2 regions of the Vibrio sp. NH-UV-68 genome follow, and region 1 is predicted to be linked to the other one. Evidence: predicted binding sites of a transcription regulator. Region 1 holds the regulator's gene; the other holds the start of a gene.
What was found. The regulator MetJ, encoded in region 1, represses methionine synthesis genes. The targets are predictions, from matches to a motif close to TTAGACNTNTANANGTCTAA.
Positions count from the first base shown of each region.

Region 2: a site for MetJ is predicted at 2,478-2,497, ahead of metE (5-methyltetrahydropteroyltriglutamate--homocysteine S-methyltransferase). Genes of this name have one in related genera too.

Region 1 covers NZ_CP134975.1:2,931,747-2,935,961, reverse strand. The annotation lists gene ViNHUV68_RS13450 (bifunctional aspartate kinase/homoserine dehydrogenase II) at 1-1,001, opposite strand, end outside; gene ViNHUV68_RS13445 (O-succinylhomoserine (thiol)-lyase) at 1,001-2,167, opposite strand; gene metJ (met regulon transcriptional regulator MetJ) at 2,386-2,703, shown strand; gene ViNHUV68_RS13435 (malic enzyme-like NAD(P)-binding protein) at 2,796-4,073, opposite strand.
Region 2 covers NZ_CP134975.1:1,900,780-1,904,994, forward strand. The annotation lists gene metE (5-methyltetrahydropteroyltriglutamate--homocysteine S-methyltransferase) at 16-2,301, opposite strand; gene ViNHUV68_RS08685 (LysR substrate-binding domain-containing protein) at 2,562-3,482, shown strand; gene ViNHUV68_RS08690 (DUF4250 domain-containing protein) at 3,515-3,715, opposite strand; gene ViNHUV68_RS08695 (hypothetical protein) at 3,801-4,215, opposite strand, start outside.

The DNA of each region.
Region 1 (4,215 bases):
AGGCTCGCTAAGACTTCGTTCTCGAAGCGTGTGAAATCATGCCCTGACGAGAAGCTCAGTTGAATCAATTGCACTTCATCAAGTGAGGAGATGATTTTTGCACCGCGGCCAGAGGCAAGAACGCGCTCAATGCGGGTTGAGCCTGATTCGGGTTGATAGCTGCAACGTAAGTGCAAATCCATGGTGCTTTGCGCAACAGGCTGGAGAGTCCGGCTGTGCAACACGGGCGCAGCTAGGCGAGCCAATTCACTGGCTTCATCTAACCTTAATAGTGGAAGTAAACAAGCATCAGAGACCAACCTAGGATCAGCACTGTACACACCAGCTACATCGCTCCAAATCGTCACTCGACTGACTTCGGCCAATGCGCCAATCACAGTTGCTGAGTAATCAGAGCCGTTCCGACCGAGTAGTACTGTACGGCCTAACGTGTCCTGAGCCATAAAGCCAGTAATGACGATTCGGTGGTGCGCGTGTTGCACCAAGGCTTCTTTGATCAGAGGATAAGACGCACCGAAATCGACCTCGGGTTGTGTGCCAGTTTGAGCTCGTAAAAAAGCGCGCGCGTCTTGCGCGGTTGCAGGCAGATCTGCTTGATTGAGTAAAGCGGCGAGTAAGCGCGAAGACCATACTTCACCGTGACCGAGTACCGCCGCTTTATCGGCGTCGGTTAATGGCGCCGTTAGCTCACCTAGGGTCGTGAACTCATCGCGCAGCGTGGCAAGCAATAGTTGCTTTTCATCGCCTTCAACAAGCGCTTCAATTAGCTCACTTTGATATTGGCGTAGCGTCTGAAGCTCTTCGTGTGCGAGGCGGCCATCTTTGTTGAGCGCGTCCAAAAAAGCAATCAGACGGTTGGTGGTTTTGCCCGCCGCGGAAACAACGATCAAGTCCTCAGCATTGGAATACTCTTTGAGTATGCCAACGACTCGACGGTAACAATCTGGGTCAGCAAGGCTACTGCCACCGAATTTATGCAGTTGACGTGGCGTGGCAGACATTACGCAGCCTCCTTCACTTTATTAAATGCTTGAGTGAGGTCGTCAATCAGATCTTCACTATCTTCTAAACCAACAGATAAGCGTAATAGCTGTTGTGATATACCCGCTTCGGCTAGCGCAATTTCACCCATAGCTCGATGCGTCATTGAGGCAGGGTGGCAAATCAAGCTTTCAACACCGCCTAATGACTCTGCTAGAGAAAAGAGTTCGAGATGGCCAACAAAGGCTTTAAGTTGTTCAAAGCTACCTGCAAACTCAAAACTTAACATTGAGCCAAAGCCAGTTTGCTGCTTTTTAGCGATCTCATGGCCGGGGTGATTTGGCAGACTTGGATGATAGATGGCGCTGACCAAAGACTCGCTCTGTAGGAACTGTAAGACTTTACTGGCACCTTCTTCGTGGGCTTTCATACGCGCGCCTAGGGTTCGCAGACCGCGCAGCGTCATATAGCTGTCAAATGGCGTTCCTGTTGCGCCAATGCAGTTGCCCCACCAAGAAAGCTCTTCAGCATGTTGCTCGGTTTTGGTGATCACAACACCGCCAATCACATCCGAGTGACCATTAATGTACTTAGTGGTTGAGTGAATAACAAAATCTGCACCTAGCTCGAGCGGCTTTTGGAAAACAGGCGTTAAAAAAGTATTGTCGACCGCGACCAGTGCACCGACTTGTTTGGCTTGTTGACACAGTTTTTCAATATCGACCACGCGTACTAATGGATTTGATGGCGTTTCTATCAAGATAAGTTTTGGCTTTTGAGCGAGCGCATTAGAGAGCGTTTTTTGATCAGATTGGTCAACGAATGCTACTTTGAAGTCTCCTTTCTGAGCGCGGGTATTGAATAGGCGGTATGTTCCGCCGTAGCAGTCATGGGGGGCAACAATTAAATCCTCAGGCCCTAGGAAGGCCGAGACCCACAAATTCAATGCAGAGGTACCACAGTTAGTCACTACCGCCCCTTTGCCTGATTCAAGCTCATACAGTGCGGTTTCAAGCAAGCCTCGGTTTGGGTTGCCCGAGCGGGTGTAGTCATATTGAGGCACTTCACCAAAGGCCGGGAAGCTATAGTTCGTTGAGAGATAAATAGGGGGAACAACGGCGTGATGTTGAGTGTCTGACTCGATACCAGTACGTACCGCGATTGTGGCTGGTTTACGGGTGCTCATGGGCGTTTCCTTTCGAACTATAGTGACTTGTTGCAGGGAATGCGCTATATCTTGAAGATGTCAGATATGAGCAATTCCAACTCCATTTCTGACCACTTTACTTGTCATTTTTGTGGACGTCAATACTTCTAGACGTCTATATGTCTTTGCTTGTGGACATAAATGCCGCTAAAATTGCGGCTTCTAATTTCAAACATACATTTTTACAAAGGTGCGCAATGGCAGACTGGAATGGCGAATACATTAGCCCGTACGCTGAGCATGGAAAAAAAAGTGAGCAAGTAAAGAAGATTACTGTTTCTATTCCATTGAAAGTATTAAAGGTTTTAACTGATGAACGTACGCGCCGTCAGATCAATAACCTGCGCCACGCGACAAACAGTGAGCTATTGTGCGAAGCGTTTTTGCACGCATACACAGGTCAGCCACTGCCAACGGATGAAGACTTGCGTAAAGATCGCCCGGATGATATTCCGACAGAGGTGAAAAAACTAATGACAGAAATGGGCATTGAGTTCGAAGCGTTTGATGAATAATCACCACGGCATGTCATTTTTTTCTGCAAGGTAAAATTCTTAAAAAAAAACCGCTGTATCAAACAGCGGTTTTTTTGTTCATCACAACAGGCTTACTCTGCCATGTAGTTTTCTGGCATTTCTATTCGCGCGACACCAGAGTCGACAGCCGCTTGCGCGACTGCTTTAGCTACGCGAGACAATAGGCGAGAGTCCATTGGTTTTGGAATGATGTAATCTGGACCAAATGACAGCGCGCTAACCCCCGCGGCTTTTAATACTTCTGCTGGCACTTCTTCTTTGGCGAGCTGACGAATGGCTTCAACCGCGGCCAGTTTCATCTCATCATTGATTTCGCTAGCACGCACATCCAGCGCACCACGGAAGATGAATGGGAAACACAGCACGTTATTGACTTGGTTCGGATAGTCACTGCGTCCGGTTCCCATGATCAGATCTTGGCGAACGGCTCTGGCTAGCTCTGGCTTGATTTCTGGATCTGGATTCGAACAAGCAAACACAATCGGCTTATCGGCCATCAATTTAAGCGCCTCGGGCGGCAGCAAGTTTGGACCTGATACACCTAAGAACAGATCGGCCCCTTCAATTACATCTTCTAACGTTCGTTTATCAGTATTGTTAGCAAATAGCTGTTTGTATTCATTGAGATCTTCACGACGAGTATGAATAACGCCTTTGCGATCCAGCATGTAGATTTTCTCACGCATTGCGCCACATTTGATCAGCAGTTCCATACAAGCAACGGCGGCAGCGCCGGCACCAAGACAGACTATGGTTGCGTCTTGAAGTTTCTTTCCTTGCAATTCAATCGCATTTAACATCCCCGCAGCCGTCACAATCGCAGTTCCGTGTTGGTCATCGTGGAACACAGGTACATCACAACGCTCAATCAACTGTCTTTCAATCTCAAAACAATCCGGTGCTTTGATATCTTCTAGGTTAATACCGCCAAAGGTATCGGCGATGTTGGCAACGGTATCAACAAATTCTTCGATAGTGCGGTGTTTGACCTCAATATCAATCGAATCAAGACCTGCAAAGCGCTTAAAGAGCAGTGCTTTACCTTCCATAACAGGTTTTGATGCCATTGGACCTAGGTTACCCAAGCCTAAAATTGCGGTACCGTTTGAGATTACAGCTACCATATTGCCTTTTGAGGTGTACTTATAGACGTTATCGACGTTTTGGGCGATTTCGCGTACGGGTTCTGCAACGCCTGGGCTGTAGGCGAGCGCTAGGTCTCTGGCGGTTTCGGCTGGGGTAGTCAGCTCAACAGAAATTTTGCCTGGCGTCGGGTAGGCATGGTAATCCAATGCTTGCTGACGGAATTGCTCTTCAGGAGATAGTTGTTGAGGATTGTCATCGGACATAGGTGTAGGTACTCGTTAATAATTATATGGAAAGGGGAATCCATTTTAGAGTAACTAAGTCAAGCTGCCTAGGTCAGAATGCGAGCGGAAGCAATAAAAGGTTGTAAAAGTCGGCTGATAAGACCAGATATCAAGAGGGATC
Region 2 (4,215 bases), 1.0 Mb from region 1:
TTAACAACACAGTACTTACGCAGAGTAAGCTTTTCTGAGCTTTTTCGCCGCCAACACCATATTGGTTAACGATGCTTCTGTCTCGGCCCAGTTACGCGTTTTCAATCCGCAATCTGGATTGACCCACAATCGCTGTGACGGGATCTTTTCTGCCGCTTTATTGATTAAACCTTCAATCCACTCTTGAGTCGGAATATTCGGCGAATGGATATCATACACACCCGGACCGATTTCGTTCGGATAATTAAACGCTTCAAAAGCTTTCAATAGTTCCATATTTGAACGTGACGTTTCGATGGTAATCACATCCGCATCGAGCGCCGCAACCGAATCAATGATCTCGTTAAACTCTGAATAACACATATGAGTATGAATTTGAGTTTCAGGCTTCGCGCTCGCCGCAGAAATCTTAAACGCATCGACAGCCCACTCTAAATATGCTTTATGCTGTGCTTTTTTAAGTGGTAAGCCCTCACGGATAGCGGGTTCATCAATCTGAATAATATTGATTCCGGCATCTTGAAGATCGGACACTTCATCGCGTAGCGCCAGAGCTAGCTGGGTGGCAATTTCTTTTCGGCTGATATCTTCACGCGGGAAAGTCCAACAAAGAATCGTGACTGGCCCTGTCAACATTCCTTTCATCTGCTTTGAGGTCAATGATTGCGCGTAGGTAGACCACTCGACAGTCATTGGCTGCTCACGTTCGATATCAGCGACAACGATAGCGGGTTTGACGCAACGTGAACCATAACTTTGTACCCAGCCAAACTGAGTTGTCTGGAAACCAGCGAGATTTTCGGCAAAATACTCGACCATATCGTTACGTTCAGCTTCACCATGAACGAGTACGTCAAGACCTAAGGCTTCTTGGCGTTTTACCGCATCCGAAATATGTCCTTTAAGCGCTTGCTGATACTCCGCCGAAGAGAGCTTTCCGCTACGATAAGCACTGCGTTGAACACGAATCTCACTGGTTTGTGGAAACGAGCCAATGGTCGTGGTTGGGAATAATGGTAAATCTAACACTTCACGTTGATGGGCAGCACGCTCTGGATAAGGTGCGCTACGCTCGGTAAATGCCTGAGTGACACGATTAAGCCGCGCTTGAACCTGAGGTTTGTTAACGTGGGTTGCGCTTTTGCGCGCTTGAATCGGCGTACTATATGTATCGCAAGCCAAAATAGCCGCGTGATCACCATCTAACGCTTTACCCAGTAACGCCACTTCCGTCAATTTTTGCTTAGCAAAAGCAAACCAGCTGTGCACTTCATCACTCAAATTCGCTTCAAGTTCCAAATCAACGGGGCTATGCAGTAGCGAGCACGAACTGGCTATCCATAACCTGTCAGCCAACTTATCTTTGACTGGTTTTAATAAGGCCAGTTGCGCACTTAAATCGGCACGCCAAACATTTCGCCCATTGATCACACCAGCGGACAGAACCCAGTGCTCAGGCAACTTTTCGACCACAGTATCCAATTGCCGAGGCGCGGCAGACACATCAATGTGTAGACCGTCTACATCCAGCTCGACTATCTTGTCTAAGGTATCAGTTACCGAGTCAAAATAGGTTGTCAGCAGTACCTTGACGTCACAACGAATCATTTGATAGGCGAGTTTAAATGCCTCTTGCCAAGGCTGCTCCAATTCAAGCGCTAAGATAGGTTCATCAATTTGTACCCACTCGACGCCTTGTTTAGTGAGTTTGGCCAGAATGGCTTGGTAAGCCGTCAACAAACGTGGCAATAGACTCAATCGGTCAAAACCTGGTTCAACTTCTTTACCAAGGTAGAGATAACTGAGCGGCCCAAGGAGTACGGGCTTAACATTATGTCCCGCTTGTACCGCTTCATTCACTTCTTCAAACAACTGTGGCCAGCTGACTTCAAAGCTATCATCGCGGCTAAACTCAGGCACAATGTAGTGATAGTTAGTATTAAACCATTTAGTCATGTCTGAGGCGGCACTGCCACTGCATCCACACTGAGCTTGAGACTGGCCCCTGCCTACTTTAAACAGCGTATCGATATCTGGGAAACCGTCTCGATGACGTTTAGGTACATGGCCAAGCAGTACTGTTGTGGTCAAAACATGATCGTACCAAGCGAAGTCACCTGCTGTGACAAAATCGAGACCGGCTTGAGCCTGCTCTTGCCAGTGGTTGTCACGCAACGTTGCTCCGACCGTTTTAAGCTCGGCCTGATCAATTTCGCCACGCCAATATTTCTCTAATGCAAATTTAAGTTGACGCTTTTCGCCAATACGTGGATAGCCAAGAATGTGAGTCGTTGTTGTCATGTTATTTGCCCTTTCGCTGAGATTCGTCAATGTGCCAGAGTACGACATCAATCATTTAATAAAGATGTCTGGATGGCTAAACTATCTCGTTGTTCACCGGATAGAACAAGTTCCAAATATTCAACATGTTTATTAGTATATTTCATGTTGCAGGGCTTCAGATTCGAATGGCCGACTTAGACGTCTAGATGTTTACACATCCAATAAATCGGAGTAAGTTAATACTATTCAAGCAGAAATCGTCTATATGAAGGGAATTCATGATTGAGCTCAAGCACCTTAAAACCTTAGCAACACTGCGCGATACCGGTTCGCTAACCGCCACCGCCACCACATTGCATCTTACTCAGTCGGCTCTCAGCCACCAGCTTAAAGATCTTGAAGCTCGCATAGGCGGTCAGCTATTTCTGCGTAAAACTCGCCCCGTTAAGTTCACCGCAGAAGGTGAGATATTCCTGAAGCTAGCCGAAGACGTTCTGCCTCGGATTGCCAAAGCAGAAAATGAAGTTGCTAGCTTAAAAGAAGATGTTAATGGCCGACTGCATATGGCAATCGAATGTCACTCTTGTTTTCAGTGGTTAATGCCCGCCTTAAAGGAGTACCAACAGGCTTGGCCTAGCGTGACACTCGACTTCTCATCTGGCTTTGGGTTTGAACCTTTACCCGCACTCGTTTGTGGTGAACTCGACTTAGTCATCACCTCAGATATTCAACCGCGTTCTGAAGTGCATTACGAACCCCTGTTTGATTTTGAGATGCGTCTAGTCACCTCGGTTAGTCATCCTCTTGCTAAGAAAAAGTCGATTCAACCTAGTGATCTGAGCGATCAAACCATGCTCTCATATCCAGTACAGAAAAACCGTCTTGATGTGGTTAAACACTTTTTGCAACCTGCCTCCGTCGACCCCAAACAGTGGAAACAAGCGGATAATACCTTGATGCTGATTCAAATGGTTTCTGCTGGGCTTGGGGTTGCGGCGTTACCGAATTGGGCAATCAGTGAGTTCTCACGCCAAGGTTTGATTACCAGCATTCCGCTTGGCAATGGTTTATGGCGCAGACTATTTGCGGCCACTCGACATTCAGATAAGGATAAGCGCTATCTACAGGCATTCTTCAATACGGCACGTATTCAGTCGCAAGGTCATTTAGATGGAATTAAAACCGTCAAACTAGGATAGAAAAAGGAGGCTATGCGCCTCCTCATTTGGGTTTACCGTTGATACGACTTAAACTGATTGGTTAATGGGTCGTAGCTGTAACCGAGCAGATCAAGTTTGCCAACAACTTGCTCTACATCCATTTCATAGGTGCTGATCAACTCTTCAAAACTATCACACTCTAAACGCAGCTTCTCATTGACGATACCTAACAGAATACTGCTATCAAAATTACCCGCATTACTCAGATCCATCCTTGCCTCCTTTTTACGCACTCACTTAGTTAAGCTTAGTAATGGTTGGCAATGTTCGCAGTGAGCAAACTCTAAATTTCTACGCTTACAATAAAAACAGCGCCTGATTGGAAGAAACCGCCAACAACAGGAGCGCTAGCGCACAACCAAGCTGAAGTTTATTCACAGGTTTTGTTGTCAAGAGGTGCCAGCACCATATTACGATTGAGGTAATTAACATTGCTAGGCCAACCAATAAAGGTTCGGTCACTTGAGTTAAGGTTTGTGGATCCATTGTGTAAGCTTGAAGCAAGATGGTTAAGCTCATCAGCATGGCCGCCACGATACCTGTAACTGGTAAAATTCGATGAAAGGCTTGCAAACGGGTTCGCGCAATCGTCAGCAATAAATGTGCAAGCAGAGCGCCAAGTAAGAAAATAGCAACCAAGGTATTCAAACTTGCCACAAGCGATGGTTGACTGCCGATCTCAATTGCGACATAAGCCAATGCAAGGCCGTTG